2 regions of the Streptomyces syringium genome follow, and region 2 is predicted to be linked to the other one. Evidence: riboswitches for the same ligand, from Rfam matches in the RefSeq annotation. Region 2 holds a riboswitch; the other holds the start of a gene.
What was found. Region 2 has a riboswitch for S-adenosylmethionine ahead of JO379_RS09540 (aminotransferase class V-fold PLP-dependent enzyme). Riboswitches for the same ligand answer to the same signal wherever they lie in the genome.
Positions count from the first base shown of each region.

Region 1: another riboswitch for S-adenosylmethionine. It lies ahead of thrC (threonine synthase); the one in region 2 lies ahead of JO379_RS09540 (aminotransferase class V-fold PLP-dependent enzyme).

Region 1 covers NZ_JAGIOH010000001.1:4,486,123-4,501,424, reverse strand. The annotation lists gene JO379_RS20155 (MurR/RpiR family transcriptional regulator) at 1-297, shown strand, start outside; gene murQ (N-acetylmuramic acid 6-phosphate etherase) at 330-1,265, shown strand; gene groL (chaperonin GroEL) at 1,362-2,984, opposite strand; gene JO379_RS20140 (cold-shock protein) at 3,334-3,540, opposite strand; gene JO379_RS20135 (MoaD/ThiS family protein) at 3,979-4,254, opposite strand; gene thrC (threonine synthase) at 4,347-5,627, opposite strand; SAM riboswitch class I at 5,644-5,784, opposite strand; gene JO379_RS20125 (glucosyl-3-phosphoglycerate synthase) at 5,949-6,896, shown strand; gene JO379_RS20120 (alpha,alpha-trehalose-phosphate synthase (UDP-forming)) at 6,949-8,421, shown strand; gene otsB (trehalose-phosphatase) at 8,759-9,622, opposite strand; gene JO379_RS20110 (DUF3263 domain-containing protein) at 9,819-10,100, opposite strand; gene JO379_RS20105 (extracellular solute-binding protein) at 10,111-11,388, opposite strand; gene JO379_RS20100 (SIS domain-containing protein) at 11,573-12,505, shown strand; gene JO379_RS20095 (ROK family protein) at 12,920-13,930, shown strand; gene nagA (N-acetylglucosamine-6-phosphate deacetylase) at 13,930-15,084, shown strand; gene JO379_RS20085 (1-phosphofructokinase family hexose kinase) at 15,268-15,302, shown strand, end outside.
Region 2 covers NZ_JAGIOH010000001.1:2,165,367-2,180,668, forward strand. The annotation lists gene JO379_RS09530 (rhomboid family intramembrane serine protease) at 1-7, shown strand, start outside; gene JO379_RS09535 (Lrp/AsnC family transcriptional regulator) at 4-285, shown strand; gene JO379_RS09540 (aminotransferase class V-fold PLP-dependent enzyme) at 365-1,762, opposite strand; SAM riboswitch class IV at 1,948-2,064, opposite strand; gene trpD (anthranilate phosphoribosyltransferase) at 2,248-3,312, opposite strand; gene qcrB (cytochrome bc1 complex cytochrome b subunit) at 3,463-5,091, opposite strand; gene qcrA (cytochrome bc1 complex Rieske iron-sulfur subunit) at 5,088-6,143, opposite strand; gene qcrC (cytochrome bc1 complex diheme cytochrome c subunit) at 6,140-6,949, opposite strand; gene ctaE (aa3-type cytochrome oxidase subunit III) at 7,013-7,633, opposite strand; gene JO379_RS09570 (DNA-binding transcriptional response regulator) at 7,941-8,351, shown strand; gene JO379_RS09575 (L,D-transpeptidase) at 8,410-9,657, opposite strand; gene JO379_RS09580 (cytochrome c oxidase subunit 4) at 9,778-10,176, opposite strand; gene ctaD (aa3-type cytochrome oxidase subunit I) at 10,173-11,903, opposite strand; gene ctaC (aa3-type cytochrome oxidase subunit II) at 11,900-12,871, opposite strand; gene JO379_RS09595 (cysteine desulfurase/sulfurtransferase TusA family protein) at 13,346-14,728, shown strand; gene JO379_RS09600 (carbohydrate kinase family protein) at 14,800-15,302, opposite strand, start outside.

The DNA.
Region 1 (15,302 bases), 2.3 Mb from region 2:
ACCACCGACGTCATCGAGCCGCTGCGGGTCGCCTTCGAGCACGGCGCCACGACGCTCGCGATCACCGGCCGCCCCGACGGCGAGCTCGTCCAGTACGCGGACCACGTCCTGACCACGTCCTCCGCCCGGGAGAGCGAGCTGCGCCCGGCGGCCATGTCCAGCCGCACCAGCCAACTGCTCGTCGTGGACTGCCTCTTCATCGGCGTCGCGCAGCGCACGTACGACAGGGCCGCCCCCGCGCTGTCCGCCTCCTACGAGGCGCTCGCCCACCGGCACACCCCGCGGAGCCGGCGCTGACCGCCCAGCCGCACGGAAGGAGCCGCCCGCCCATGACCTCGTACGCCGCCTACGCCGCGCTCCGCGCCCAGCTCGCGACCCTGACCACCGAGGCCTTCCGCCCCGAGCTCGCGGACATAGACCGGCTGCCCACCCTCGACCTCGCCCGGCTCATGAACGACGAGGACGCCACCGTTCCCGCCGCCGTCGCCACCCGGCTCCCGGAGATCGCCGCCGCCATCGACGCGGCGGCCGCCCGGATGGCGGGCGGGGGCCGCCTGGTCTACGCCGGCGCGGGCACCGCCGGCCGGCTCGGGGTGCTCGACGCCAGCGAGTGCCCGCCAACGTTCAACACCGACCCCGCCGAGGTCGTCGGGCTGATCGCGGGCGGCCCGTCCGCCCTCGTCCGGGCCGTCGAAGGGGCCGAGGACAGCGCGGAGCTGGCCGCCGCGGACCTCGCCGCGCTCGGCATCGGGCCGGCCGACACGGTCGTCGGCGTCTCCGCCTCCGGCCGCACGCCGTACGCGATCGGGGCCGTCGAGTACGCGCGGCGGGCCGGGGCGCTCACCGTCGGCCTGGCCTGCAACGCGGACTCGGCGCTCGGCGCGGCCGCCGAGCACGCCGTCGAGATCGTCGTCGGGCCGGAACTGCTCACCGGCTCGACGCGGCTGAAGGCCGGCACCGCCCAGAAGCTGGTGCTCAACATGTTCTCGACCATCACGATGATCCGGCTCGGCAAGACGTACGGGAATCTGATGGTCGACGTCCGCGCCTCGAACGAGAAGCTGCGGGCCCGTTCCCGGCACATCGTCGCGCTCGCCACGGGGGCGTCCGACGAGGAGATCGAGGCGGCGCTCGGCGCGACCGACGGCGAGGTGAAGAACGCGATCCTCGTCCTCCTCGGCCGCGTCGACGGCCCCACGGCCGCCCGCCTGCTGGCGGAGTCCAAGGGCCACTTGCGCGCCGCGCTCGACGCGACGCGGGGCTGACGTCGCCCGCTGCCGGAAAACGCCCGAGGGCGGCACCCCCGCGATGGGGGTGCCGCCCTCGGCACGTACTGCTGGAACAGCTGATCCTCGAAAGGATCAGAAGTCCATGTCACCGCCCGGCATGCCGCCCGGAGCGGCCGCGGCGGCCTTCTCCGGCTTGTCGGCGATGACGGCCTCGGTGGTGAGGAACAGCGCGGCGATGGACGCGGCGTTCTGCAGGGCGGAACGCGTGACCTTCGCCGGGTCGATGATGCCCTCGGCGATCATGTCCACGTACTCACCGGTCGCGGCGTTCAGACCGTGGCCGACGGGGAGGTTGCGGACCTTCTCGACGATGACGCCACCCTCGAGACCACCGTTGACGGCGATCTGCTTGAGCGGGGCCTCCAGGGCGAGCTTCACGGCGTTGGCGCCGGTCGCCTCGTCACCCTCGAGCTCGAGCTTCTCGAAGACCGCGGAGGCCTGGAGCAGGGCCACGCCACCACCGGCGACGATGCCCTCCTCGACGGCCGCCTTCGCGTTGCGAACGGCGTCCTCGATGCGGTGCTTGCGCTCCTTGAGCTCGACCTCGGTCGCGGCACCGGCCTTGATGACGGCCACGCCGCCGGCCAGCTTCGCGAGGCGCTCCTGGAGCTTCTCGCGGTCGTAGTCCGAGTCGCTGTTGTCGATCTCGGCGCGGATCTGGTTGACGCGGCCCTGGACCTGGTCGCTGTCACCGGCACCGTCGACGATGGTCGTCTCGTCCTTGGTGATGACGACCTTGCGGGCGCGGCCGAGCAGGTCGAGACCGGCGTTCTCCAGCTTGAGGCCGACCTCCTCGGAGATGACGGTGCCACCGGTGAGGATGGCGATGTCGCCGAGCATGGCCTTGCGGCGGTCACCGAAGCCCGGGGCCTTGACGGCGACGGACTTGAAGGTGCCACGGATCTTGTTGACGACCAGGGTCGACAGGGCCTCGCCCTCGACGTCCTCGGCGATGATCAGCAGCGGCTTGCCGGACTGCATGACCTTCTCGAGGAGCGGCAGCAGGTCCTTGACCGAGCCGATCTTCGAGTTGACGATCAGGATGTACGGGTCGTCGAGCGACGCCTCCATACGCTCCATGTCGGTGGCGAAGTACGCCGAGATGTAGCCCTTGTCGAAGCGCATGCCCTCGGTGAGCTCGAGCTCGAGCCCGAAGGTCTGCGACTCCTCGACGGTGATGACGCCTTCCTTGCCGACCTTGTCCATCGCCTCGGCGATGAGCTCGCCGATCTGGGTGTCGGCGGCGGAGATGGAGGCGGTGGAGGCGATCTGCTCCTTGGTCTCCACGTCCTTGGCCTGCTCGAGCAGGGCGGCGGAGACGGCCTCGACGGCCTTCTCGATGCCACGCTTCAGCGCCATCGGGTTGGCACCGGCGGCCACGTTGCGCAGACCCTCACGGACCAGCGCCTGGGCGAGGACGGTCGCGGTCGTCGTGCCGTCACCGGCGACGTCGTCCGTCTTCTTCGCGACCTCCTTGACCAGCTCGGCGCCGATCTTCTCGTACGGGTCCTCGAGCTCGATCTCCTTGGCGATGGAAACACCATCGTTGGTGATCGTGGGGGCGCCCCACTTCTTCTCGAGGACGACGTTACGGCCCTTGGGGCCGAGGGTGACCTTGACGGCGTCGGCGAGCTGGTTCATCCCGCGCTCGAGACCGCGCCGTGCCTCCTCGTCGAACGCGATGATCTTGGCCATGTGAAGTGGTCCTCCCAGGACGGGGTGGATTGCTCCGGACCGCGCTGGCGCCCGCGACGGACGGCCTGCACACCTGGCGGTTCCTTGCCCCGCCTGGCCTGCGGACCTCACCGACGGTCCAAATCTGTCACTCTCACTCGGAGAGTGCTAAGCCCAATGATTAGCACTCGACCCCCCCGAGTGCAAGCGCCCCGGGCCAAGAGCTACCCACACGAGCGGCGGTCACACACGGGGCTCGGCCACGCCCCCGGGACGGGTGCGCCCGGGGAGCACGAAGGGTCCGTACCTCCCCCTGGAGGTACGGACCCTTCGGCGAGCCGATTGAGCCTAGGTGGTCGATGCGCCGAGATCAGCCGACCGCCAGCTTGACCATGTCCGCCTGCGGACCCTTCTGACCCTGCGAGATCTCGAACTCGACTCGCTGCCCCTCCTCGAGGGTGCGGTAGCCGTCCATCTGAATCGCGCTGTAGTGGACGAAAACATCCGCACCACCGTCGACCGCGATGAAGCCGTACCCCTTCTCCGCGTTGAACCACTTGACGGTGCCCTGAGCCATGCCTAACTCCCCTATTACTGGCCCTTGCGCAGGACCGCACTTCGCGGACCCGGGTCAGACCTCACCCCCCGGCAGTCCCCTGATCTTCGACATGGGGAACCCCGGAAGATGTGCGCCGGAACGCGTCGACCGCGGCTGAATGTATCTGCACGGATGCCGTCTGCAACAGGTCACTCGGACGAGAATTCCGGGCGCGGCCGATTGGCGATAAGCGGTGAATTCCGGGGATTCCCGGGCAAGTCGGGCCGGACATAACGCAACCAACCCGACAATTCGTGCACACGCTCGGCACGCAACTTGACGGGTTCTCATATGCGTACGGCACTGACGCAGGAGGGGGAACGCCCCAACTGTATCGCGGTTCAACAGACGGAATCGCCCCGTCCGTTTTCCGGCCGGGGCGATTCACGGGACTTCCGCAGGAAACCTTCGAAAGGGTCAGCCGCCGGCGACCGCAGGAATGATCGAGACACCGGCGCCGTCGGGCGTCACCGCATTCAGGCCGCCTTCGAAGCGCACGTCGTCGTCATTGACGTACACATTCACGAAGCGGCGCAGCTTGCCGCTCTCGTCCAGCACGCGGGCGGCGATGCCGGGGTGGTTCTTCTCCAGGTCGGCGATCACCTCGGCGAGGGTCCCGCCCTCGGCGGGGACCTCCGCCCGGCCGCCGGTGTAGGTGCGCAGGATGGTGGGGATGCGAACGTTGATGCTCATGCGAATGCGCCTTCCGGCTAGAGAGACGTGAGGGGCCGGCACCGGCCGTCGAGGTGCCGGGGGCAGGGGCCTGAGGGGCAGGGGCGGCAGGCTCAGTTGCCGGCCAGGCCCGCCGCACGGAACGCGTCGAGGCTCGGGCGGATGGTCGCGGAGGGACCGGTGGTCGGGGCCACGGCGTCCAGCGTCTTCAGCCCGTCGCCCGTGTTGAGCACGACCGTCGTCAGGGACGGATCCAGCACTCCCGCTTCGATCAGCTTCTTCGTGACGCCGACCGTCACCCCGCCCGCGGTCTCCGCGAAGATCCCCTCCGTACGGGCCAGCAGCTTGATCGCGTCGACGATCTGCGCGTCGGTGACATCCTCCACCGCACCGCCCGTCCGCCGCGCGATGTCGAGCACGTACGGCCCGTCGGCCGGGTTGCCGATCGCGAGGGACTTCGCGATCGTGTCCGGCTTCACCGGCCGCACCACGTCGTGGCCGTCCTTGAAGGCGCGCGAGACCGGCGAGCAGCCCTCGGCCTGGGCGCCGAAGATCTTGTACGGCCGGTCCTCGACCAGACCGAGCGCGATCAGCTCCTTGAGCCCCTTGTCGATCTTCGTGAGCTGCGAGCCGGACGCGATGGGGACGACGATCTGGTCCGGCAGCCGCCAGCCGAGCTGCTCGCAGATCTCGTACGCGAGGGTCTTGGAACCCTCCCCGTAGTACGGGCGCAGATTGACGTTGACGAAGCCCCAGCCCTCGCCGAGCGGATCGCCGATCAGCTCGGAGCAGAAGCGGTTCACGTCGTCGTAGGTGCCCTCGATGCCGACGAGGTCGCCGCCGTAGACGGCGGCCATGACGACCTTGCCCGCCTCCAGGTCGTGCGGGATGAACACGCAGGACGCAAGGCCCGCGCGGGCGGCCGCGGCGCCGACCGCGCCCGCCAGGTTGCCCGTGGAGGAGCAGGAGAGGGTGGTGAAGCCGAAGGCGCGGGCGGCCTCGACGGCGATGGCGACGACGCGGTCCTTGAAGGAGTGCGTGGGGTTGCCTGAGTCGTCCTTGACGTACAGACCGCCGCTCACGCCCAGCTCGCGGGCGAGGTTGTCGGCCTTGACGAGCTTGGTGAAGCCGGGGTTGAGGCTCGGCTTGTCCGCGACGTCGGCGGGGACGGGCAGCAGCGGGGCGTAGCGCCAGATGTTCTCCGGACCGGCCTCGATGCGGCGGCGCAGCGCCTCGGGGTCGCCGGTGGGCAGCTCGTAGGCGACTTCGAGCGGTCCGAAGCAGACGGCGCAGGCGAAGATCGGTCCGAGGTCGAAGCGCTCACCGCACTCGCGGCACGAGAGGCCGACGGCGGGTCCGAGAGCGACAGTGGTGGCGACGGTGTGCACAGCCATGAGGCGAGGCCCTTTCTCCTCATCTTCCCCGCGGCGAACGTCGCCACGGGACGGAATTGGCACCTTCCCCACCGGGAGCCTCGCGGTGTACGCAAGACCGGCGGGAGGGTTGCCGGGGCTTCAACGGGCCGTATCCCTCTGCCCCTCTGGATGAGCGGTATGGCACTGGGCACAGCCCAGGCGTTTGTTCGCGCGACGACCCCGACATGCGATGGCCGTCCGCGTTGTTCAAGACTGTAACGGAAGGCATGGGCGCCGGAACCAGGCGTCCGTACCGCGAGATGGGTCACATCCCCCGAGCCCGCTGAAGGAGTCGTACACGTGCTGGAAGAGGTGGAGCGCTGGCTGGCCCGGCGGTCCTGGTCCGCCGCAGACCGTCCGCTCGACCGGATTCTCGCCGCCAAGCGCGGCGCCGGCACCACCGTCAGTGTCGTCCTGCCGGCGCTGAACGAGGAGGCGACGGTCGGCGCGATCGTGGCGACGATCCGCCGGGAGCTGATGACCGAGGCGGTGCCGCTGGTGGATGAACTGGTGGTGCTGGACTCCGGTTCCACCGACCGCACGGCGGTGGTCGCGGCCGCGGCCGGGGCGCGGGTCGTGCACCGGGACGAGGTGCTGCCGCGGCTGCCCGCGCTGCCCGGCAAGGGCGAGGTGCTGTGGCGGTCGCTGCTGGTGACCGAGGGCGATGTCGTCTGCTTCGTCGACGCCGATCTGCGGGACTTCTCGGCCGACTTCGTCTCCGGCATCGTCGGGCCGCTGCTGACCGAGCCGGACGTGCACTTCGTCAAGGCGATGTACGACCGCCCGCTCGGCGAGGCCGTCGGCCAGGGCGGCCGGGTGACCGAGCTGGTGGCCCGTCCGCTGCTGAATCTGCACTGGCCGCAGCTGGCCGGTTTCGTCCAGCCGCTGGGCGGTGAGTACGCGGCCCGCCGCTCGCTGCTGGAGCGGCTGCCGTTCCCCGTCGGCTACGGCGTCGAGCTCGGGCTGCTGGTGGACGCGCTGCACACGGTGGGCCTCGACGCGCTGGCCCAGGTCGACGTGGGGGTGCGCAAGCACCGGCACCAGGACGGCCGGGCGCTGGGCCGGATGGCCGCCGCGATCTACCGGACCGCGCACCTCCGACTGGCTCGCGGCCATCTGGTGCGTCCGTCGCTGACCCAGTTCGAGCGCACCCCGGAGGGCTTCGTTCCGCGGACGTACGCGGTGGACACCGAGGAGCGGCCGCCGATGGCCGGGATACCCGAGTACGCACAGAGGCACGCCGCGTAACCGTCCCTCGTGCGTACGTTTGAGTGCTTCCCGCACTGGCAAGGCTGGCGACATGGTCGCTGAGCACGCCGCCCCGATTCTCGTCGCCTCCAACCGCGGACCCGTCTCCTACAAGCGACGCGAGGACGGCTCGCTCGCGGCGGGCCGGGGCGGGGGCGGGCTGGTGTCGGGGCTGAGTGCGATCGGCACCGGCTCCGGGGCCCTGTGGGTGTGCTCCGCCCTCGGCGACGGCGACCGTGAGGCCGTCCGGCGTACCGGCGGCAGGCTGGATCCGGCCGACACCGGCGGGATGAGCGTGCGGATGCTCGACATCGCCCCCGAGATCTTCACCGCGGCGTACAACGGCATCGCCAATTCCGTGCTGTGGTTCGTCCACCACCTGCTGTACCAGACCCCCCTGGAGCCGGATTTCGACGCGGACTTCCGCGCCCAGTGGGCGGCCTACGAGGCGTACAACGCCGCCTTCGCGGATGCCCTCGCCGAGGAGGCCGCTCCGGGTGCCGTGGTCCTCGTCCAGGACTACCACCTGACCCTGGTACCGGGCCTGCTCCGCGAGCGGCGCCCGGACCTGCGCGTCGGTCACTTCTCGCACACTCCCTGGGCCCCGCCGGACTACTTCCGGATGCTGCCGGACGACGTGGCCGGGCAGGTGCTGCGCGGCGTGCTGGGCAGCGACCGCGCCGCCTTCCTCACCCGCCGCTGGGCCGAGGCGTTCGCCGCGTGCTGCGCGGACGTGCTGGGCGCGGAGGTCGTGCGCGAGGGTGGCGGGGCCGACGGGACCGACGGCGCGCTGTCGGTGCTCTTCGAGGGCCGGACGACCCGGCTCGGTGTGCACGGGCTCGGCGCCGACGCCGACTTCCTGCGCGAGCGGGCGCACCGCGCGGACGTCGAGGAGCGGATGGCCGCGCTGCGCGAGCAGATCGGCCCGGACCGCAAGGCGATCGTCCGCGTCGACCGCACCGAGCTGTCCAAGAACATCGTGCGCGGTCTGCGTGCCTACCGCAGGCTGCTGGAGGACCGGCCGCAGTGGCGGGGCAAGGTGGTGCACATCGCCTTCGCCTACCCCTCACGGCAGGACCTGGCGGTCTACCGCGACTACACGGCCGCGGTGGAGCGGGTCGCCCAGGAGATCAACTCCGCCTTCGGCACGGAGGATTGGCTGCCGGTCGTCCTGCACGTCAAGGACGACTTCGCCCGCTCGCTCGCCGCCTACCGCCTCGCCGACGTGGCCCTGGTCAACCCCATCCGCGACGGGATGAACCTCGTCGCCAAGGAGGTGCCCGTCGTCTCCGACCGCGGCTGCGCGCTGGTGCTGTCCCGGGAGGCCGGGGCGTTCGCGGAGCTGGGCGAGGACGCGATCACCGTCAATCCTTTCGACGTGGAGGCCACGGCCCGGGCGTTGCACGAGGCCCTGCTCATGGAGCCCGCCGAGCGCGCGGAGCGCACCAAGCGGCTGGCCTCGGCGGCGACGGCGCTGCCGCCCGCGCGCTGGTTCCTGGACCAGCTGCGAGCTCTGGAGGTGTAACGGGGGCACAGCGGAGGCGCGGCGGCGTACGCCGGAGCACACGCTCCGCGCGGGGGACCGGCCGGACGACGCGGCGCGCTTCCGCACCCCGGCGGGAAGGGTAACGGAAGTGGGTATGGCTCCGGCATGCCGATCGCCCACCGCTGGGCCGCACTTGTGCTGACCACCGCCGCTCTCGCCGCCACGGCCACCGGCCCCGCGCACGCCCTCTCGTCGGCTATAGGCAGCTCACCCGCCCGGCACCCCCACGGCCTGCCCCTGCGCCTCTGACGACCCGAGGCATCTGCGGCACTCGATCACCCACAAGCGGCACCGGCGGTGAGCCGGTCCGGTGGGCTCAGGAGGCCCGGCCGTCCAGGCGGTCCGCGAGGGCGCCGAGCAGCTCCACGACACCGCTCGGGCCGTCGACGACGAGGTCCGCGCGCTCGGCGAGCTCGGCGACCTCCGAGCTGCCGCTGCACACGAGCGTCCCCGGCAGCCCCTCGGAGCGGAGCTTCTCGACCGCCGCGAAGGCCGCGAGGTCACCGAGGTCGTCACCCGCGTAGAGCACGGCGGACGCGTCGACCTCCCGGAGGTACTCGGCGAGGGCGACGCCCTTGTCCATGCCCGGCGGGCGCAGCTCCAGGACCATCCGGCCCGGCTCGAGGATCAGCCCGTGCCGCTCCGCGAGCTCTTCGAGCGGCCCGCGCAGCGCGTCGAAGGCGGCCTGCGGGTCGGGGGCACGGCGGGTGTGGACGGCGATCGCGCGGCCGCCCTTGTTCTCGATGTGCGCGGTCTCGACCCAGGTGCCCCGCCAGCCACCGGACCGGTCCAGCACGCCGGGCAGCTCCGCCTGCACGGCAGCGACGCCCGGGTGCGGCGCGGGGGCGTGCACGGTCCCGGTGACCGCGTCCCAGCGCTCGGCGCCGTAGTGGCCCAGCACGACGAGACGCTCCAGACCGGGCACCCCGGCGAAGCCGCCGTAGCGGACCGCGACCCCGGCCGGGCGGCCGGTGACCACGGCGACGGAGCCGAGGACGGGAGCGAGCCGGGCGAGGGCGGGCACGGCACCGGGGTGGGCGCGGGCCTGCTCGGGGTCCGGCACGATGTCGGCGAGCGTGCCGTCGAAGTCGAGCGCGACGACCGCGCGGCCGGGCCGCGCCAGCAGCGCGGCCAGTCCGTCGCGGCCGGCGGGCGTCACGGGATCGGGAAGGGGACCCATACGACCGACCCTATCGGTGCGACCGCCGCGGGGTGGTCAGTTGTACGGTCCCGGGGGGCCCGGAGGCCGACCCCGCCAGGGCCGGTCCGGCGGATCTTCGTGGATCAGCGAGCCCGGTCGCACTCGGGCGGCTTCTCCCCACGCCGCGAGCGCGCGTACCGGGCGTCGGGAGCCCACACGAATCGCCGGACAGGCCCTAACGCCGCCCCCGGCGGGCGTCCCGGACGCGGCGCAGCCGGTTGACGGTGACGGGGTCGTGGGCGAGGGCCCGCGGGTCGTCGAGGAGGGCGTTGAGGAGCTGGTAGTAGCGGGTGGGGGTGATCCCCAGCTGCTCCCGCACGGCCCGCTCCTTCGCGCCGGGGCCGGGCCAGGTCCGTCGCTCCAGCGCGAGCAGGGCGCGGTCCCGGTCGGAGAGCCCGGCGGCTTCCGGCGCGGGCTCCGGACCGTCGTCCGGGGTCGGCTCCTCCGGCGGGCTCACGTGCTCCAACCTAACGACCCGCGTTCTCCGTCGCCATGGCCTCGCGCTGGATCTCGCCGAGCACCGCGGCCGGGTCGCCGCCCTTCTGCACGGTCGAGCCGATCTTCTCCTTGATCGACTTGCTGACCTTCGCCCAGGACGTCTTGTCCGCCGGGTAGAACTCGGCGTTCGGCAGCTCCTTCAGGAACGGCCGGAGCTGCTTGTGCTCCTCGTCCTTGGCCATCGCCGCGGACGCGGGCGTGGTCACCGGCAGCAGGTCGTACTGGCTGGTGAAGTCCAGCACGTTCTCCTTGCTGTAGACGAAGTCGAGGAAGGCACCGATCTGATCGCGGTGGCCGTTCTGCTTGAAGCCCATCATCCAGTCGGCGACGCCCATGGTCGCCCTGGCCTTGCCGCTCACGCCGGGCAGCGGAACCATCGTGTACTTGATGCCCTTGGCATCGGCCTGCTGCATCAGCGTCGGGTGGCCGTTGAGCATGCCCACCTCGCCGCGCGTGAACGCGTCGAAGACTTCCTGCCGGTTGGTGCGGGCGGGATCGCCGCTGCCGGTGAGGCCCTTGCCGACGAGCTCGTCGCGCAGCCACTCGAACGTCTTGATGTTCTCGGGCGAATCGATGGTGTACACACCGATGTTGTTGGTGTAGCTGCCGCCGCCGCTGAGCATCCACATCATGGTCTCGGCCGGTGCCTCCTCCGGGCCGAGCGGCAGCCCGTAGGGCATCTTCACGCCGGAGGCCTGGAGCTTCTTCGCGGCGGCCTGGAGCTCGGACCAGCTCTCGGGGGCCTTCGCGATGCCGGCCTTGTCGAAGAGCTTCTGGTTGCAGAAGAGCAGGCGCGTGCTGGAGACGAACGGCAGGCCGTACTGCACCCGGTGCACCTCGCCCGCCTTGGCGATCGAGGATATGAAGTCGGCCTGGGTGGGGATGGAGAGCAGCTGCTCGGCGCTGTAGAGCTTGCCGACCGCGGCGAAGTCGGCGTACGCGCCGATCTGGGCCAGGTCGGGGGCCTTGCCGGCCGCGACCAGGTCGGCGACCTTCTTGTCGACCTCGGTCCAGCTGTAGACGCTGACGTCGACCTTGATGCCCTTGTTCTTGGACTCGAACTCGCGGGCCAGGGAATCCCAGTACTTCTTGGAGCTGTTGGTCGGCTTGTCGCCGTAGTCCGCCGCGATCAGCCGGATCTTCTTGTCACCGCCGGTCGCTTCGCTACCGCATGCCGTCAGTGCGGGCGCCAACGCCGCCGTGGCGGCACCTGCCGCCGTCAGACCCAAGAAACGCCGCCGCTGCACTACTGCTTCCCACCCTTGAGGTTGGTGATTTGTCCGCTGGAGACCGTGAGTCTCTCCCGCTCGCCACCTTACGGTCTACCCGACCGGCATCTCGCTTCGGTATCGCCCTTCCCCCCATGTCACAGGGGGTGCTATCCACGGTGCTGACCGTTACCCGCACACACCTCGCAAGGAGCACCCGCGCATGGAACAGTCCGCTCGCAGTACCTCCCGCACCGCCGTGGAGATCGCCACCCAGCCCGACTGCTGGCGCCGCGCGGCCGGGGCCGCGGCCGGGGCGCCGGGACTGCCGCTGCCCGGCGAGCGGGTGGCCGTCACGGGCTGCGGCACGTCCTGGTTCATGGCCCAGGCCTACGCGGCGCTGCGGGAGGCCGCCGGGCAGGGCGAGACGGACGCCTTCGCGTCGTCGGAATTCCCCGCGGCCCGCGCCTACGACCGGGTCGTGGCGATCACCCGCTCCGGCACCACGACCGAGGTGCTGGCCCTGTTGACCGCGCTGCGCGGCCGGACGCCGACGCTGGCGCTGACCGCCGACCCGAAGACGCCCGTGATGGAGGCGGCGGACACGGTGGCGGTGCTGGACTGGGCGGACGAGGAGTCCGTCGTCCAGACGCGCTTCGCGACGACGGCCCTGGCGTACCTGCGCTCCGGCCTCCAGACGCACGGCCCGCTGCCGGCCGGGGTGCGCACGGTCGCCGAGGCGGCGGCGGACGCGGAGACGGCCGTCGCCGAGCCGCTGCCGCCGGCGGTGCTCGCAGCGGAGCAGTGGACATTCCTGGGGCGCGGCTGGGCGTACGGGCTGGCGCAGGAGGCGGCCCTGAAGATGCGGGAGGCGGCGTGCGCCTGGACGGAGGCGTACCCGGCGATGGAGTACCGCCACGGCCCGGTCGCGATCACGGCCCCGGGCCGGGTGGCGTGGATCTTCGGCCCCCGCCCGGAGGGCCTGGCGGCCGACATCACCGCGACGGGCGGCACGCTGATAGCGGACGGCTCCCGACTGGACCCGATGGCGGACCTGATCCGCGCGCAACGCCTGGCGGTAGCGGTGGCCGAGTCCAAGAACCACAACCCGGACGACCCCCGAAACCTCACGCGCAGCGTGATCCTTCCGTCCTGACCCCCAGGGGCGGAGGCGCCGCAGGCCCACCGGCGTGAGGGCCCGGGACGCGCAGGTGGGTCGCGGGGCGTAAAGCGAATGCCTTGGGCGGCGGGCATGACCGTCCACTGACGTGATGGCGTGCCGGGTAACCAGCCCCTCCCCCCAGGGGCGGAGGCGCCGCAGGCCCACCGGCGTGAGGGCTCGGGACGCGCAGGTGGGTCGCGGGGCGTAAAGCGAAGCGGCCCCGGGACCCACCGGAGCGGCACGGGCCCGCCCCCAACCAACCCGCGGCGGCGCCGACGGCCCGAACCCCACCAGCCCGCCGCAGGCGAACCCGCACCCGGCAACGAACAAGAGCCACGACACGCAGGGGCAGCAGCCTGCCCACGAGTGGACTAGACCTTTCACACGCAATCGCGCGAGACTGTTCCCGTGAGACACGTCATCGCGCTCGATGTAGGCGGCACCGGCATGAAGGCCGCCCTGGTCGGACCGGACCACGAGCTTCTGTACGAGGCCAGGCGGCCCACCGGTCGTGACCGGGGGCCGGACGCCGTCGTCGCCGGGATCCTCGACTTCGCCGCCGAGCTGCGCGCCCTCGGGTCGGAGCGGTACGGGCGGCAGGCCGAGGCGGCGGGGGTCGCCGTGCCGGGGATCGTCGACGACGCGAACGGCATCGCCGTCTACGCCGCGAACCTCGGCTGGCGCGACGTCCCACTACGCGACCGCTTGAGCGAGCGCCTCGGCCACGTACCGGTCGCCCTCGGCCATGACGTACGGACCGGCGGTCTCGCCGAGGGCCGGATCGGGGCCGGGCGGGGTGCCGACCGGTTCCTGTTCGTGCCGCTCGGCACGGGCATCGCCGGGGCGATCGGCATGGACGGGCGGATCGAGGCCGGGGCCCACGGCTACGCGGGCGAGATCGGGCACATCGTCGTCCGGCCCGGCGGTCCGGTCTGCGGGTGCGGCGGGCGCGGGTGTCTGGAGACCATCGCCTCCGCCTCGGCCGTCAGCCGCGCCTGGGCCGAGGCGTCCGGCGACGCGGACGCCGACGCCGCGGACTGCGCGCGGGCCGTCGCGGCCGGGGACGCCACCGCCCGCGCGGTGTGGCAGGAGGCGGTCGACGCGCTCGCCGACGGCCTCGTCACCGGCCTCACCCTGCTGGATCCCCGTACGTTGATCATCGGTGGCGGGCTCGCGGAGGCGGGGGAAACCTTGTTCACACCGCTGCGCGCGGCCGTCGCCGAGCGGATCACGTTCCAGAGGCTTCCCGGCATCGTCCCCGCGGCGCTCGGGGACACCGCCGGGTGCCTGGGCGCCGGCCTGCTCGCCTGGGACCTGCTCACCGCCGAAGCAGCCGGAACGGCCGCGAGGACCCCCGCGCCCCGCCCCACCCCGTCCCCCGAAACCCCGTCCCCCGAAACCACGGAGGTATCCGCCTGATGGTCGAACGAACGGTTCTCACCGGCGCCCGCGTGGTGCTGCCGACCGGCGTGGTCGACAACGGCCGCGTCACGGTCGAGGGTCGGCGCATCGTGAACGACGTGGCGCGGGAGGAGCCGTCCGTCGATCTCACCGGTCACTGGATCGTCCCCGGCTTCGTGGACGTCCACGTGCACGGCGGCGGCGGCGCGTCGTTCTCCGCCGGCAGCGCCGAGGAGGCGCTCACCGCCATCGCGACGCACCGCGCGCACGGCACGACGACCATGGTCGCCTCGACCGTCACCGGGGACCTGGACGACCTCGCCCGGCAGGCGGCCGTCCTGGCCGAGCTGACCGAGCAGGGCGACCTGGCGGGCATCCACTTCGAGGGCCCGTTCATCTCCCCGCACCGCTGCGGCGCGCACCAGCCGGGGCTGCTGCGCGACCCCGACCCGGCGGACGTGCGCAAGCTGGTCGACGCCGCGCACGGCGCGGCCCGCATGATGACGCTGGCGCCGGAGCTGCCCGGCGGCCTGGACTCCGTGCGGATGCTCGCCGACAGCGGCGTCATCGCGGCGGTGGGGCACACCGACTCCACGTACGAGGCCGCGCTGGAGGCCATCGACGCGGGCGCGACGGTCGCCACCCACCTCTTCAACGCCATGCCGGGGCTGCTGCACCGCGAACCCGGCCCGATCGCCGCGCTGCTGGAGGACGAGCGGGTCACCGTCGAGCTGATCAACGACGGCACGCATCTGCACCCCGCCGTGCTGGAGCTGGCCTTCGCCCGGGCGGGCGCGGACCGGGTCGCGTTCATCACCGACGCGATGGGCGCCGCCGGCATGACCGACGGCATGTTCCCGCTCGGGCCGATGCGGGTCGAGGTCAAGGACGGTGTCGCGCGGATCGCCGACGGGCCCACGGCGGGCTCGATCGCGGGGTCGACGCTCACGCTGGACACGGCGTTCAAGCGCGCGGTGACCGTCGACGGACTGCCCGTCGAGGACGTCGTGCGGGCGCTGTCGGTGAACCCGGCCCGGCTGCTGGGCCTCGCCGACCGGGTCGGCTCGCTGGAGCCCGGCAAGGACGCGGACCTGGTCGTGCTGAACGGTTCGTACGACCTGGTCGGCGTCATGCGCAAGGGCGAATGGCTGATCCATCCCGAAGTGAAGTAATTTGCACCGCCCTTGAGCGGTGGCGGAACAGCGGCGGCGGGTCCCCAGGTCTGGGCCTGCCGTCGCTGTTTTGGCATGATCGCTCGCGCCGGGCGTCCACGAACCCCCGGTACGGACAGCAGGGTTGCCGTCACACGGTCCCGCACGACGTTCCCGTACGACGGCCCCGGGAGGGAGACGCCGGTGATCCTCACCGTCACGCTCAACGCCGCGCTCGA
Region 2 (15,302 bases):
GCCGTGATCACTTCGATCGTGCTCATCAAGACCGACGTGGACCGGATCCCCGAGATCGCCGAGAAGATCGCCGCGTTGGAGGGCGTCAGCGAGGTCTATTCGGTCACCGGCGCGCACGACCTGATCGCCATGGTGCGGGTGGCCCGGCACGACGACCTCGCGGACGTCATCCCCGGCCGCATCAGCAAGGTCCCGGGCGTGGCCTCCACGGAGACGCACATCGCGTTCCGCACGTACTCCAGCCACGACCTGGAAGCGGCCTTCGCGATCGGCCTCGACTCGTAGTTCGTTTGTCCTCAATCGCCGGACAGGCTGAATGAGCCCGTCCGGCGATTGAGGACCGGGGCCCGGGGCGGAGCCCCGGTTACGCGGGAACGCAGCGCCCACCCTCCGTCCGGTAGGACCACCGCGCACCGTCCCGGACCAGTTCCCCCACCGCCGTCACGAAGCGCTCGACATGCTCGTCCGGCGTGCCCGCGCCGAAGCTGACGCGGAGGGCGTTGAGCTGCGGGCCCTCACCCGCGGCGCCGTCCGGCGCACCGCACTCCCCCGCCTCGCGGGAGTCGTCCCCCAGCAGCGTCCGCACCAGCGGGTGCGCGCAGAAGAGCCCGTCGCGGACCCCGATCCCGTACTCCGCGGAGAGCGCCGCGGCGAAGTGCGAGCTGTTCCAGCCCTCCACGACGAAGGAGATGACCCCCACGCGCGGGGCGTCGTCGCCGAACAGCGAGAGCACCTTGACCCCGGGCACCTCCGCGAGGCCCGCCCGTACCGTCTCGACGAGCCGCTGCTCGCGCGCGACGAGCCGCTCGAAACCGGCCTCCGTGAGCGCCTTGCAGGCCGCAGCGATGGCGTACACCCCGATGACGTTGGGCGAGCCCGCCTCGTGCCGGGCCGCGGTGTCGTGCCACTCGACGTCCACCCCGCCCCCGTCGCGCCGCGCGACCTTGCGGCTCGCTCCGCCGCCCGCCAGATACGGCTCGCCGGCCTGGAGCCAGTCCGCGCGCCCGGCCAGTACACCGGCGCCGAAGGGCGCGTACAGCTTGTGCCCGGAGAAGGCGACCCAGTCGACGTCCAGCTCCGCGACGTCCACCGGGTGGTGCGGGGCCAGCTGCGCGGCGTCCAGCACGATCCGGGCGCCGTGCGCGTGCGCGGCGGCGGCCAGCTCCCGCACGGGCCACAGCTCACCCGTCACATTGGACGCACCGGTCACACAGACCAGGGCCGGACCGTACGGCTCGCGTGCGGCGAGGGCCTCCTCCAGCGTCCGGACCGCCTGGCCCGGGGTGCGCGGCGCGTCGAGATAGGTGACGTCGACGTCCTCACGCCGCTCCCACGGCAGCAGCGAGGCGTGGTGCTCGGTCTCGAAGACGAAGACCCGGGTGCCGGCCGGAACGACGGCCGCGAGCAGGTTCAGCGAGTCGGTGGTGGAGCGGGTGAAGACGACCTGGTCGGTGGGGCGGCAGCCGAGGAAGGCAGCCACGTCCGCCCGGCTGCTCTCGAACAGGTCGGTCGACAGCTGCGAGAGGTAACCGGCCCCGCGGTGCACGCTCCCGTAGTAGGGCGCGTACGCGGCGACGTCGTCCCACACCCGCCGCAGCGCCGGGGCGCTGGCCGCGTAGTCGAGCGCCGCGTACGGCACCTCGCCCCCGGTGACGAGCGGCACCCGCACGTCGTGGCCGAGGACCGGCAGGGGCGCGTCGGCGGGGGCCTCGATGGTGGCGGTGTCGGTGGCGGCCGTGGCGGCAACAGGGCATGCGGACATGGCGAATTCTCCTGCAGACAGGGGGGATTGCGGATACGCACACGGGAAGGCGTCACCGGCGTGCGGGAAACCGAACTCCAGCGCGCGCCAAGGCGCGCGGAGTTCACGGGAAACGGGCCGTAGGCCCTATCGCATTCGCTGCATCACGGAAGAAGCTCCCTCGACGACCAGGATCCCTGGCGAGGGATCCGCGCTTGCCGCAGACCTCTTGTCTGCGACCCGGTCATCACCCGGGGCACCCCGCCACGGAAGGAGGGTTGCCGGACAGCGGGCCGGGGCCTATGTCGCTGTCACTCGTGACCTGGCGAAGAGTATGGCACAGCCGATCTTCGCGCGGTATGGGCGTCCGGATGGCGGAACCTGCGGGCTGGTTGTGGCCGAGCTCGGCCACAACCAGCCCGTCCGGCGATTGAGGACGCGCCCGCAGGGCGCCCGTCGCCGCAGGCGGCAAGACGGCCCACCGCCGACGACGCGCGCCGGCCAGGCTAACCGTTGCTGGCCAGGACCCACCGCTCCAGCGCCCGCTTCGCCGCGCCCGAGTCGATCGACTCCGCCGCCTTCGCGAGGCCCGCCGTGATCTGCTCGGCCAGCGGGGCGCCGGTCGGCTCCAGGGCAACCAGCGCCGCCGCCGAGTTGAGCAGCACCGCGTCCCGTACGGGGCCGGTCTCGCCGTCCAGCAGCCGCCGGGCGACATCGGCGTTGTACGAGGCGTCCGCGCCCCGCAGTGCCTCCACGGGCACCAGGTCGATCCCCACGTCCCGCGGGTCGAAGGCCTCGCGGCGCACCTCGCCGCCCCCGACGATCCACACCTGGGAGGTCGCGGTGGTGGTCAGCTCGTCCAGCCCGTCGTCGCCGCGGAAGACGAGCGCGGAGGCGCCGCGCTCGGCGAGGACGCCGGCCAGGATGGGCGCCATCCGGGCGTCGGCGACGCCGGTCGCCTGGGCCTTGACCCGCGCGGGGTTGGTCAGCGGGCCGAGCACGTTGAACGTGGTGCGGATGCCCAACTCGCGGCGGGCGGGCGCCACATGGCGCAGGGCGGGGTGGAACTTCACCGCGAAGCAGAAGGTGATGCCGGCTTCCTCGGCCACCTCCACCACCCGGCGCGGGGTGAGGTCCAGATTGACGCCCAGCTTCTCCAGCACGTCCGAGGCGCCGCTCGCGGAGGAGGCGGCGCGGTTGCCGTGCTTGACGACCTTCGCGCCGGTGCCGGCCACGACGATCGCGGACATGGTGGAGATGTTGACGGTCTTGGCGCCGTCGCCGCCCGTGCCGACGATGTCCACGCTCGGGCCGGGCACCTCGATGAGGTTGGCGTGCGCGTACATGGTCCGTACGAGACCGGAGATCTCGGCGACCGTCTCGCCCTTGGCGCGCAGCGCCACCGCGAAGCCCGCGATCTGGGCGTCGGTCGCCTCACCGCGCATGATCCGGTCCATGGCCCAGGCGGTGTCGTCCGCGCTCAGGTCCACACCGGCGAGGAGGGCGTCGAGCACACCCGGCCAGGTGCGGGCCGTCGCGCTGTCGCCGCCTGCCGGGGTCACAACGTTCATGGTCCACGCTCCTGGTGGTCGAATCCGTGATGCCGCGGTGTTCGCGGTGTTCGCGGGTCCAGCCTATCCAGGAGCGGGGACGGCGAAGAGCCCCGTCCAGCGCATGGACGGGGCTCTTGCCGTGGCGATCAGTGATCGGTCGGACGGGGATCAGTGGTGGCCGTGGCCGCTGGTGATCTCCTGGTACTCCTCCGCGGTGGCCTTGGGGATGTGCGTCCCCTCGCCGTAGAAGCCCTTCGAGAGCTTCACGCGGAGCTTCTCCGTGGCGCTCAGCTTGCGCTTCACGCCGTTCTCGTCGACCTCGGGGCCGAGCTCGAGCGGCTTGGGCTGCTCGTGCGCGGTGAGGGTGTGCAGGGCCTCCTGCGACAGCGGCTCGTGGACCTCGACGAACTCACCGTGCGGCAGGCGCTTGATGATGCCGGACTCGCGTCCGTGCAGCACCTTGTCCCGGTCGCGGCGCTGGAGACCCATGCAGATCCGGCGCGTGGCGATGAAGGTCAGTACCGGCACCACGAAGAAGCCGACCCGGACGAACCAGGTGATGGCGTTGATCGAGAGGTGGAAGTGGGTGGCCCACAGGTCGTTTCCACCACCGATCAGCAGCACGAAGTACACGCTGATCCAGGCGGCACCGAACGCGGTGCGCGTCGGGGCGTTGCGCGGGCGGTCCAGCAGGTGGTGCTCCCGCTTGTCGCCGGTCACCCAGGACTCGATGAACGGGTAGACCGCGATGGCCAGGAGGACCAGCGGGAAGATCACCAGCGGGATGAAGACGCCCAGGACCAGGGTGTGGCCCCAGAGGTTGATCTCCCAGCCCGGCATGACACGGATCAGGCCCTCGGAGAAGCCCATGTACCAGTCGGGCTGCGCGCCGGTGGACACCTGGTCCGGCCGGTACGGGCCGATCGCCCAGATCGGGTTGATCGTCGCGATCGCGGAGACCGCCGCGATCACACCGAAGACCAGGAAGAAGAAGCCTCCGGCCTTGGCCATGTAGACCGGCAGCAGCGGCATGCCGACCACGTTCTTGTTCGTCCGGCCGGGGCCGGGGAACTGGGTGTGCTTGTGGAAGAACACCAGGATCAGGTGCGCCACCAGCAGACCGAGCATGATGCCCGGCAGCAGCAGAACGTGGATGGAGAAGAACCGCGGCACGAAGTCCGAGCCGGGGAACTCGCCGCCGAACAGGAAGAACGAGATGTACGTACCGACGATCGGCACGGACAGGATCGCGCCCTCCATGAAGCGGACGCCGGTGCCCGAGAGCAGGTCGTCCGGCAGGGAGTAGCCGGTGAAGCCGGTGAACATGCCCAGCACGAACAGCAGGAAGCCGAACAGCCAGTTGACCTCACGCGGCTTGCGGAAGGCACCCGTGAAGAAGACGCGCATCATGTGCACGAACATCGCCGCGAGGAAGATCAGCGCACCCCAGTGGTGGATCTGCCGGATCAGCAGACCGCCACGGACGTCGAAGCTGATGTTGAGCGTCGACTGGAACGCCTCCGACATCCGCATGCCCTGCATGGGGACGTACGAGCCGTGGTAGACGACCTCGTTCATGCTCGGGTGGAAGAACAGCGTCAGATACACACCCGTGAGGATGATGATGATGAAGCTGTAGAGCGCGACCTCACCCAGCATGAAGGACCAGTGGTCCGGGAAGATCTTGCGCATGTTGGCCTTGGCCAGGCCGTAGATGCCCAGTCGGCCGTCCGCCCAGTCGGCCATCCGCTCACCGGCGGGCGCCTTGCGCTGGTTGTCAGCTGTTGAAGTACTCATCCGCGCTCCCAGTAGGCAGGACCGACGGGCTCGGCGAAGTCGCCCATGGCCTCAAGGTAGCCCTTGTCATTGACCTTGATCCGCAGCTGCGGAAGCGCGTGACCGGCCGGGCCGAAGATCACTCGTCCGCCGTCGGCGAGGTCGAAGGTCGACTGGTGGCACGGGCAGAGCACGTGGTGCGTCTGCTGCTCGTACAGGCTGATCGGGCAGCCGACGTGCGTGCAGATCTTGGAGAACGCGACGATGCCGTCGGCCGACCAGTCGAGTTCCTGCTTGTCCTTGATGTTCTCCGGACGGAGCCGGACGATCATCAGGGACGCCTTGGCGATCTCCTTCTGGAAGTCGTGGTCCTCCTCCTTCATGCCCTCGGGCATGGCGAAGGTGAGGGACCCGACCTGGATGTCCTCGGGGCGCAGCGGCTGATTCGTGTTCTGGTTGATCAGCATCTTGCCCGCGGACCAGGCGGTCTTGCGGAGCTTGGTGCCCGGCAGCGGACCGAGGTCGCGCAGCAGCACCACACCGGAGAGCGGCACCAGGGCCAGCGCGCCGAACATGGTGTTGCGGATCAGCTTGCGCCGGCCGAAGGTCGACTCCTCCGCGCCCTGCTTGAAGTCGGCCAGGACCTTGGCCTTGACCTCGGGCTCGGCGGCGATGGGGTGCCGCTCGTCGGCGTGCTCGACGTCGGACATCAGGGTGCGGGCCCAGTGGACCGCGCCCGCGCCGATGCAGAACAGCGCCACACCGAGGGTCATGCCCAGCGCGAAGTTCAGCGCGCTGATGTGACCGAGCGGGAAGATGTAGACGATCTTGTCGACCGGCAGGGTCACGTACGAGGCGATGAAGCCGACGGTCGCCAGCATCGACAGGACGAACAGGAACGCGACCACGCGCTCGGAGCGCTTGGCGGCCCGCTCGTCGATGTCCTGGATGCGGTGCTCGTGCGGCGGCAGGCCGGGGTCGGCGAACGGGTCGCCCGCGACGGCTACGGCGGTGGCGTGCGCGTCGCCCTGCGTGCTCGGCAGGTTCTCTTCTGGAATGTCTTGGCTACTCATGACTTCTTGGCCTTAGCGGTGTGGGCCGCGACCCAGATGGCGACGGCGATCATCGCACCCAGACCGAAGATCCACGCGAACAGACCCTCACTGACCGGGCCGAGCCCACCCAGTTCGAGGCCGCCCGGGCTCTCCGACTTGCTGCTGTTGACCGTGTCGAGGTACGCGATGATGTCCTTCTTGTTCTTCTCCGTCATCGTGGTGTCGGGGAAGGAAGGCATGTTCTGCGGGCCGGTCTGCATGGCCTCGTAGATGTGCTTCGGGTCGACATCGTCGAGCGGCGGGGCGTACTTGCCGTTCGAGAGAGCGCCACCCTTGCCGGTGAAGTTGTGGCACTGGGCGCAGTTCGTACGGAAGAGCTCCCCACCCTTGGCGATGTCCGCGCCGTCCGGGCTGTACTGGCTCTTGGACGGAACCGAGGGGCCGGCGCCGAGCGAGGCGATGTACGCGGCGAGCTGGTCGATCTCGGCCTGCGAGTAGATCGCCTTCTTCTTGGGCGCCTGGGCGCCCTGCTGCTGCAGCGGCATGCGGCCGGTGGCGACCTGGAAGTCGACGGCCGCGGCACCCACGCCGACCAGGCTCGGGCCGTCGGTGGTGCCCTGACCGCCGGTGCCGTGGCAGCTTGCGCAGCCCACGGAGTAGAGCTTCTTGCCCTCCTCGATGGCAAGGGACTGGGCGGTGTCATCGGCCTTGGCCGTGTCCGCGGGCGCGAACGCGGCGTACAGCCCCCCAGTTACCGCCAGCGCGAAGAGTAGGACGACGACCGCCGCCAGCGGATGGCGTCGTCGTGCGGAGAGCTTTTTCACGGATTACCCCGGTGTCAGGATCTTCTGCGTCGATGCTGGACTGTTGGTCCGGTGCGGGACCGATTACTTGATCAAGTAGATCGTGGCGAAGAGCCCGATCCAGACCACGTCGACGAAGTGCCAGTAGTAGGACACGACGATGGCCGCCGTCGCCTGGTGGTGGGTGAACCTCTTGGCCGCGTACGTCCTGCCCAGGACCAGCAGGAAGGCGATGAGACCGCCCGTCACATGCAGGCCGTGGAAGCCGGTCGTCAGGTAGAAGGCCGAGCCGTACGGGTCGGAGGAGAGCGAGAGCCCGTCCTTCTTGACCAGTTCGGTGTACTCGAAGACCTGGCCGCCGATGAAGATGGCACCCATCACGAAGGTGACCACGAACCATGTGCGCAACTTCTTCACGTCGCCGCGCTCGGCCGCAAAGACACCGAGCTGGCAGGTGAGGGAGGAGAGCACCAGGATCGTGGTGTTGGTCGCCGAGAACGGAAGGTTCAGGCTGTCCGCCATTTCCTTCCAATGGTCGGCGCCCATCACCGATCGCAGGGTGAAGTACATCGCGAAGAGGGCCGCGAAGAACATCAGCTCGGAACTCAGCCAGATGATGGTTCCGACGCTGGTGAGGTTCGGTCGGTTGACCGAGGGGTGCGCGTGCCCGGTATCTACTGCTGTTGCTGTCGCCACGACCGACATTATGTCGGTCCCTTATCTCGCGCTCACTCCGGGGGGTGCCGTTCGGTGTGTCAAGAGCGTATGCCCTGCTCGTACGGCCCATTGCGAGCGTCCCCCAAAGGGGGGAAGCAGACGTTCCGCAGGGCTCCGCGAGCCCCGTCGCGACCGGTGCTGACGGCACGTCCGGCCGATCTTCCCCGATGCCGACCCCTCCTCCGGCGCGGCGCTCGCGGAGTAGCATCCGCCAGGTGGCGCCCGTCCCCGGGAATCCGCCCGCACGCTTGTCCGCACTTCTGTTCACGAGCCTGTTCATGAGCCTGGAGGAACGATGCAGCCGACTGCCACGGTGCTGGTCTACAGCGACGACGCGGGCACCCGGGAGCAGGTGCGGCTGGCCGCGGGACGGCGTCCCGCGGCCGATGTGCCGCCGGTGGAGTACGTGGAGTGCGCGACCCTGCCCGCCGTCCTGAAGACCCTGGACGAGCGGCACATCGACGTGTGCGTGCTGGACGGCGAGACGGCCCCCGCCGGCGGCATGGGCGTCTGCCGGCAGCTCAAGGACGAGGTCTTCCGCTGCCCGCCCGTGCTGCTGCTCATCGGGCGCCCGCAGGACGCCTGGCTGGCCACCTGGAGCCGGGCGGAGGCGGTGGTGACGCACCCGGTGGACCCGGTGGCGTTCGCCGACGCCCTGGCCGGGCTGCTGCGCGCCGAACCGGCGGTGCAGGAGGCCCGGGGCTGAGGGCACGCCCGCAGGCCCCGGCGGGCCCAGCGGGGCCCGCCGCCGCCTGCGCCCTCGGTCACACCCTCGGTCGCAGGCGGGCCGCATCGGCGGGGCTGCTCCCGTCCTGCTTCCCGGCCACGAGGGCACTGCCCTTGCGCCATGTCTCCCAGGGCATGTTCCAGTCGCCGAAGCCGTTGTCGAACGGCGTCATCGTCTCCCCCGTGCTGCCGATGACCTTCACGATGTCGCCGACCTTGACGGTGTCGAAGAACCACTTGGCGTTGTCGGTGCTCATCCCCGTGCAGCCGTGGCTGACGTTGTCCGCCCCCTGCGATCCCACGGACCAGGGGGCGGCGTGCACGTACTCGCCGCTCCAGGTGACCCGGGTGGCCCAGTGGACCGGCAGGTCGTAGGAGTCCGAACTGCCCTCCGCGATGCCGATGCTGGTGCCGCGCATCCGTACGAAGGATTCCCGGCCGAGGATCACCTTGACCCCGTTGCGGGTGGCGAAGCCGGGCTTGCCGGTGGTCACCGGGATGGACCGGATCTGCTGGCCGTTGCGCAGCACGGTCATGTAGTGCGCGCTCGCGTCCGTGACGGCCTCGATGCGGTCGCCGGTGGTGATCCTCAGGGGCGTGGAGGGGCCGCCGTAGAGACCGGCGCCCACCTTGATGCCGTTCAGGCCGGAGCGCACGTCGATGGTGGCGTGGGCGGGCCAGTACTCGCGCGGACGGTAGTGCAGCGTCCGGTTGTCCACCCAGTGCCAGGCGCCCTCGACGGCGGGGGTGGAGTCGACGCGCAGGGTGCGTTCGATGACGGCCCGCGCGGCGGGGTCCGGGGCGGGGGCGCTGAGCTCGGCGGTGATGGGCTGTCCGACGCCGTAGGTGCCCTTCTGCGGGCCGAAGGTGACGCGCAGCAGCCGGTCGGCCGCGCTGGTGTCGAAACCGAGCGTCCGGCGCCCCTGGGCCCCCTCCTCGTCCTCCACGCTGACGCGCACGGTGTAGTGCGCGCCGGCGGACAGCGCGCCGGTGCTGTGCCAGCTGGACCCGTCGGCTGCCAGCTCGCCCTTGACGTACCGCCCGGCGGCGTCCGTCGCGGTGACGTCGGTGATCTTGTCACCGTGCTCGGCCCGTACCTCCAGCGGCTTGCTCGGGTCGGCCGGCTTGCCTTCCCGGGCACTGGTGAGGGACACGTTCCGGGTGGCGTCGTAGGGCTTGGCGGCCAGGGGGTTGGACGAGCCGCCGCACGCGGCGGCCCCCAGCGCCACGGGAATCGCCAGCATGGCGCAGGCGAGCGCCGTGCGGCGTCGAGGTGAGTGGCTCATGGTCACCACGGTAGGGAGGAACGCCAGGCGGGGCTCGCGGGGTGACTCCGAACGGGTGCAAACGCGATCGGGCCCCGCACACCGAGGTGTGCGGGGCCCGATCGCCGACGTGCGGTGAACCTACTGGTTCTGGTCCGCGCCGCGGTAGAACTCGAACACCCAGCCGAAGAGACCGATCATGATGATCGGCGCTCCGAAGTACATCAGCCACCAGCCGAAGATGACGCCCAGGAAGGCGATCGCGCCACCGACGGCCAGGGACAGCGGCTGCCAGCTGTGCGGGGCGAAGAAGCCCAGCTCACCGGCGTCGTCCGCGACGTCCGCGTCCTTGTCGTCCTGGGCACCGGTGTCCACCCGGCGCGCGGTGAACGCCAGGTAGTAGCCGATCATGATGCTCAGGCCGAAGGCCATGAACAGCGCCGTGGTACCGACCGGCTCCTTCGACCACACGCCGTAGACGGCCGCCATGGCGAGGATGAAGACGGCGAGCCAGATGAACATCCGTCCTTGGATCTTCACTTGCCGGCCTCCTTGCCACCCGCGAGGGCCTTGTCATCCGCGGAGAGGTTCTCTTCGAGCTCGAGAGCCGCGATCTCCGGGTGGTGCAGGTCGAACGCCGGGGATTCGGACCGGATCCGCGGCAGGGTGAGGAAGTTGTGCCGCGGCGGCGGGCAGGACGTCGCCCACTCCAGCGAACGGCCGTAGCCCCACGGGTCGTCGACCTCCACCTTCTTGCCGTACTTCGCGGTCTTCCACACGTTGTACATGAAGGGCAGCATCGACAGACCGAGCAGGAACGAGCTGATCGTCGAGATGGTGTTCAGCAGGGTGAAGCCGTCGGCCGCGAGGTAGTCCGCGTAGCGACGCGGCATGCCCTCGGCACCCAGCCAGTGCTGCACCAGGAACGTGCCGTGGAAGCCCACGAACAGCGTCCAGAAGGTGATCTTGCCCAGGCGCTCGTCCAGCATCTTGCCCGTGAACTTCGGCCACCAGAAGTGGAAGCCGGAGAACATCGCGAACACCACGGTGCCGAAGATGACGTAGTGGAAGTGCGCGACCACGAAGTACGAGTCGGAGACGTGGAAGTCCATCGGGGGCGAGGCCAGGATGACGCCGGTCAGACCACCGAAGGTGAAGGTGATCAGGAAGCCGACGGCCCACAGCATCGGGGTCTCGAAGGACAGCGAGCCCTTCCACATGGTGCCGATCCAGTTGAAGAACTTCACACCGGTCGGGACCGCGATCAGGAAGGTCATGAAGGAGAAGAAGGGCAACAGCACACCACCGGTGACGTACATGTGGTGCGCCCACACCGTCACCGACAGACCGGCGATCGAAATCGTCGCGGCGATCAGACCGATGTAGCCGAACATCGGCTTACGGGAGAAGACCGGGATGACCTCGGAAATGATGCCGAAGAACGGCAGCGCGATGATGTACACCTCTGGGTGTCCGAAGAACCAGAAGAGGTGCTGCCAGAGCAGTCCGCCACCGTTGGCCGGGTTGAAGATCTGCGCACCGAATTTACGGTCCGCCTCCAGGGCGAACAGCGCGGCGGCGAGCACCGGGAAGGCCAGCAGGACCAGGACACCGGTCAGCAGGACGTTCCACGTGAAGATCGGCATGCGGAACATCGTCATGCCGGGCGCGCGCATGCAGATGATCGTGGTGATGAAGTTGACCGAACCGAGGATCGTGCCGAAGCCGGAGAAGGCCAGACCCATGATCCACATATCGGCGCCGACACCCGGCGAACGGACCGCGTCCGACAGCGGGGTGTAGGCGAACCAGCCGAAGTCGGCGGCACCCTGCGGGGTGAGGAAGCCGGCCACCGCGATCAGCGAGCCGAAGAGGTAGAGCCAGTAGGCGAACATGTTCAGCCGCGGGAACGCCACATCGGGCGCGCCGATCTGCAGCGGCATGATCCAGTTCGCGAATCCGGCGAACAGCGGCGTCGCGAACATCAGCAGCATGATCGTGCCGTGCATCGTGAACGCCTGGTTGAACTGCTCGTTCGACATGATCTGCGTGCCGGGACGGGCGAGTTCGGCGCGCATGAGGAGCGCCATCACGCCGCCGATGCAGAAGAACGCGAACGACGTGACCAGGTACAGCGTGCCGATCGTCTTGTGGTCAGTGGTGGTGAGCCACTTGATCACATTACTGCCGGGCTGCTTCTGGCGTACGGGCGGTGCTGCCGTGGCTGTCGCGGCGGCGGCACCCTGGGGTTCGTTGAGGATGCTCACTTGTTCTTGGTCTCCGCGTTCTTCGCGTGAGGGGTCTGCGCGATGCCCGCCGGCTGGTAGCCGGTCTGGCCCTTTGCCGCCAGCTCCTTCAGGTGCGCCCGGTAACGCTCAGGAGAGACGACCTTGACGTTGAAGAGCATCCGGGAGTGGTCCTGGCCGCAGAGCTCGGCGCACTTGCCCATGAAGGTGCCCTCCTTGTTCGGAGTCACCGTGAAGCTGTTGGTGTGCGCCGGGAAGACGTCCTGCTTCATCAGGAAGGGCACCACCCAGAAGGAGTGGATGACATCCCGCGAGGTCAGGATGAACTGGACCGTCTCACCCTTGGGCAGCCACAGCGTGGGGCCCGGGTTGTTGTTCTGCGGGTTCCGGTCACCGGGGACACCGACGTCGTAGACGCCCTCGGCGCCGGCCGGTGCCTTCTTCAGGAACCGGTCGGGGATCGCGTCCAGCTCCTTGTTCTCGCGGAGCGGCTTGGCCGGGGTGGCGGCGTTGCCGTCGACGTTCTCCATGTAGTTGAACGCCCAGCTCCACTGGAAACCGACCACGTTGATGACGTGCTGCGGCTTCTCGGGGTTGGTCAGGAGCTTGTTCTCATCGCGCGCGGTGAAATAGAAGAGCACCGAGACGATGATGATCGGGACCACGGTGTACAGCGCCTCGATGGGCATGTTGTACCGGGTCTGCGGAGGGACCTGCACCTTGCTCCGGCTGCGCCGGTGGAAGATGACGCTCCAGATGATCAGGCCCCACACCAGAACGCCGACCGCGAGGGCGGCGGCCCAAGAGCCTTGCCACAGGGAGAGGATCCGCGGCGCCTCTTCCGTGACGGGAGTGGGCATTCCGAGGCGGGGGAAGTCCTTCGATGTGCAACCGGTGGCGGTCGCAAGGACAGCGCCCGCGGCCAGCGCCTGCAGCAGCTTCCGCCGCACCGGGCGCCGCGACGAGCGGTCGGAGCCGTTGGGACTCACGTAGCGCCTTCCCGAGAGTCTCGCCCGTGCGGCCGGCTGCGGCCGTCTCGGGTCGGTCGCCGGCCCGCTGCGGGCAGGGGTTTGGATGTTTATGCGGACCAAACCCTACTGGACGCTATTTGGGGTCGCGCGGGGAGGGTGCCCAACGCGCCGGGTCACTCCCCGAAGGGATGGAATCTGGGGCTCCGTGGGCCATCTGGAGGACCGTCAGACGGCCGCGACCTGCGGCTGCGTCACCGACGGAGCGGATGCCGGAGGCCGTGCGGGGGTGGCGGGTGTGGCGGGCGCGCGAGACCCACCGCAGGCCCGGTGACCGCCACCCCGGCCCCCCGTCCCATCGGCCGCGGACGGGGCCGGCGCGCATTCCGCACACGTGTGCACGGGTGACACCACGGGAAGAGGCTCCCCCGGCGGGGGCTGCCGCTTCCTCGCCGCAGCGCGGCTTCCGCCGCGCCGCGCGTTAGCGTTCCTCACGTGCCCTACTTCGACACCGCGTCCGCCGCCCCCCTGCACCCCGTCGCCCGTCAGGCGCTGCTCGCCGCCCTCGACGAGGGCTGGGCCGACCCGGCGCGGCTCTACCGGGAGGGCCGCCGGGCCCGGCTGTTGCTGGACGCCGCGCGCGAGGCCGCGGCGGAGGCCGTCGGTTGCCGGCCCGACGAGCTCGTCTTCACCCCATCGGGTACCCGCGCCCTGCACGACGGGATCGCCGGGGCGCTCGCGGGCCGCCGGCGCGTGGGCCGCCATCTGGCGGTGTCCGCCGTCGAGCACTCCGCCGTGCTGCAGAGCGCGGCGGAGCTCCAGGCGGCGGGCGGCGCGGTCACCGAGGTCCCGGTGGACCGTACGGGCCGGGTCGAGCCCGGGACGTTCGCGGCGGCGCTGCGCCCGGACACCGCGCTGGCCGCGCTGCAGTCGGCCAACCACGAGGTGGGCACGGAGCAGCCGGTGGCCGAGGTGGCCGAGGCCTGCCGGGCGGCGGGGGTGCCGCTGCTCGTGGACGCCGCCCAGTCGCTCGGCTGGGGTCCGGTCACCGGCGGCTGGTCCCTGCTGACGGCGAGCGCGCACAAGTGGGGCGGGCCGTCGGGGGTGGGCCTGCTGGCCGTGCGCAAGGGCGTGCGGTTCGCCGCGCGGGGGCCGGCGGACGAGCGGGAGTCGGGCCGGGCGCCCGGCTTCCCGAACCTGCCCGCGATCATCGCGGCGGCCGCGTCACTGCGGGCCGTACGGCAGGAGGCGGCGGCCGAAGGGGCCCGGCTGCGGGCTCTGGTGGACCGGATCCGGGAGCGGGTGCCACAGCTCGTACCGGACGTCGAGGTCGTCGGCGACCCGGAGCGGCGACTGCCGCATCTGGTCACCTTCTCGTGTCTGTATGTCGACGGTGAGACCCTGCTGCACGCCCTGGACCGGGCCGGCTTCTCCGTCTCCTCCGGCTCCTCCTGCACCTCCAGCACGCTGGCCCCGAGCCATGTGCTGCGGGCGATGGGGGCGCTGTCGGAGGGCAACATCCGGGTGTCGCTGCCGACGGGCACGACCGAGGAGGACGTCGAGGGTTTCCTGGAGGTGCTGCCCCGGGTGGTGTCGTCCGTGCGGGAACAGCTGGGTGCGCCCACGGGGGCCCCGGCCGCGGCCGGCGGTACCCCGGAGCTGGTCCTGGACGCGCTCGGCAAGCGGTGCCCGATCCCGGTGATCGAGCTGGCGAAGGTCATCGGCGAGGTGCCGACGGGCGGCCTGGTCACGGTGCTGTCCGACGACGAGGCGGCCCGGCTGGACATCCCGGCGTGGTGCGCGATGCGGGACCAGGAGTACGTGGGCGAGCGCCCGGCGGAGCGGGGCGCGGCGTACGTGGTGCGGCGTCGCGTCTAGGGCGCAGCCGGACGGGCTGCATTGCAGCCCGTCCGGCGTTTGAGGACCGGGGTCCGGGGCGGAGCCCCGGGTTACGCCAGGTGAGCCTTGACCTCGGCGGCCGCGTCCTCGCCGTACGCCTTGGCGAAGCGGTCCATGAAGTGGCCGCGGCGCAGCTCGTACTCCTGGGTGCCGAGGGTCTCGATGACGAGCGTCGCGAGCATGCAGCCCAGCTGCGCGGCGCGCTCGACGGAGAGCTCCCAGGTCAGGCCCGCGAGGAAGCCCGCGCGGAAGGCGTCGCCGACGCCCGTCGGGTCGACCTTGGCCTCTTCCTGGGCGCAGCCGACCTCGATGGCGGGCTCGCCGGTGCGCTCGATGCGGACGCCGCGCGCGCCGAGGGTGGTGACGCGGGTGCCGACCTTGGCGAGGACCTCGGCGTCCGTCCAGCCCGTCTTGGACTCGATCAGGGCCTTCTCGTACTCGTTGGTGAACAGGTACGTGGCGCCCTCGATCAGCAGGCGGATGTCGTCGCCCTCCAGGCGGGCGAGCTGCTGGGAGGGGTCGGCCGCGAAGGGGATGGCACGGGTGCGGCACT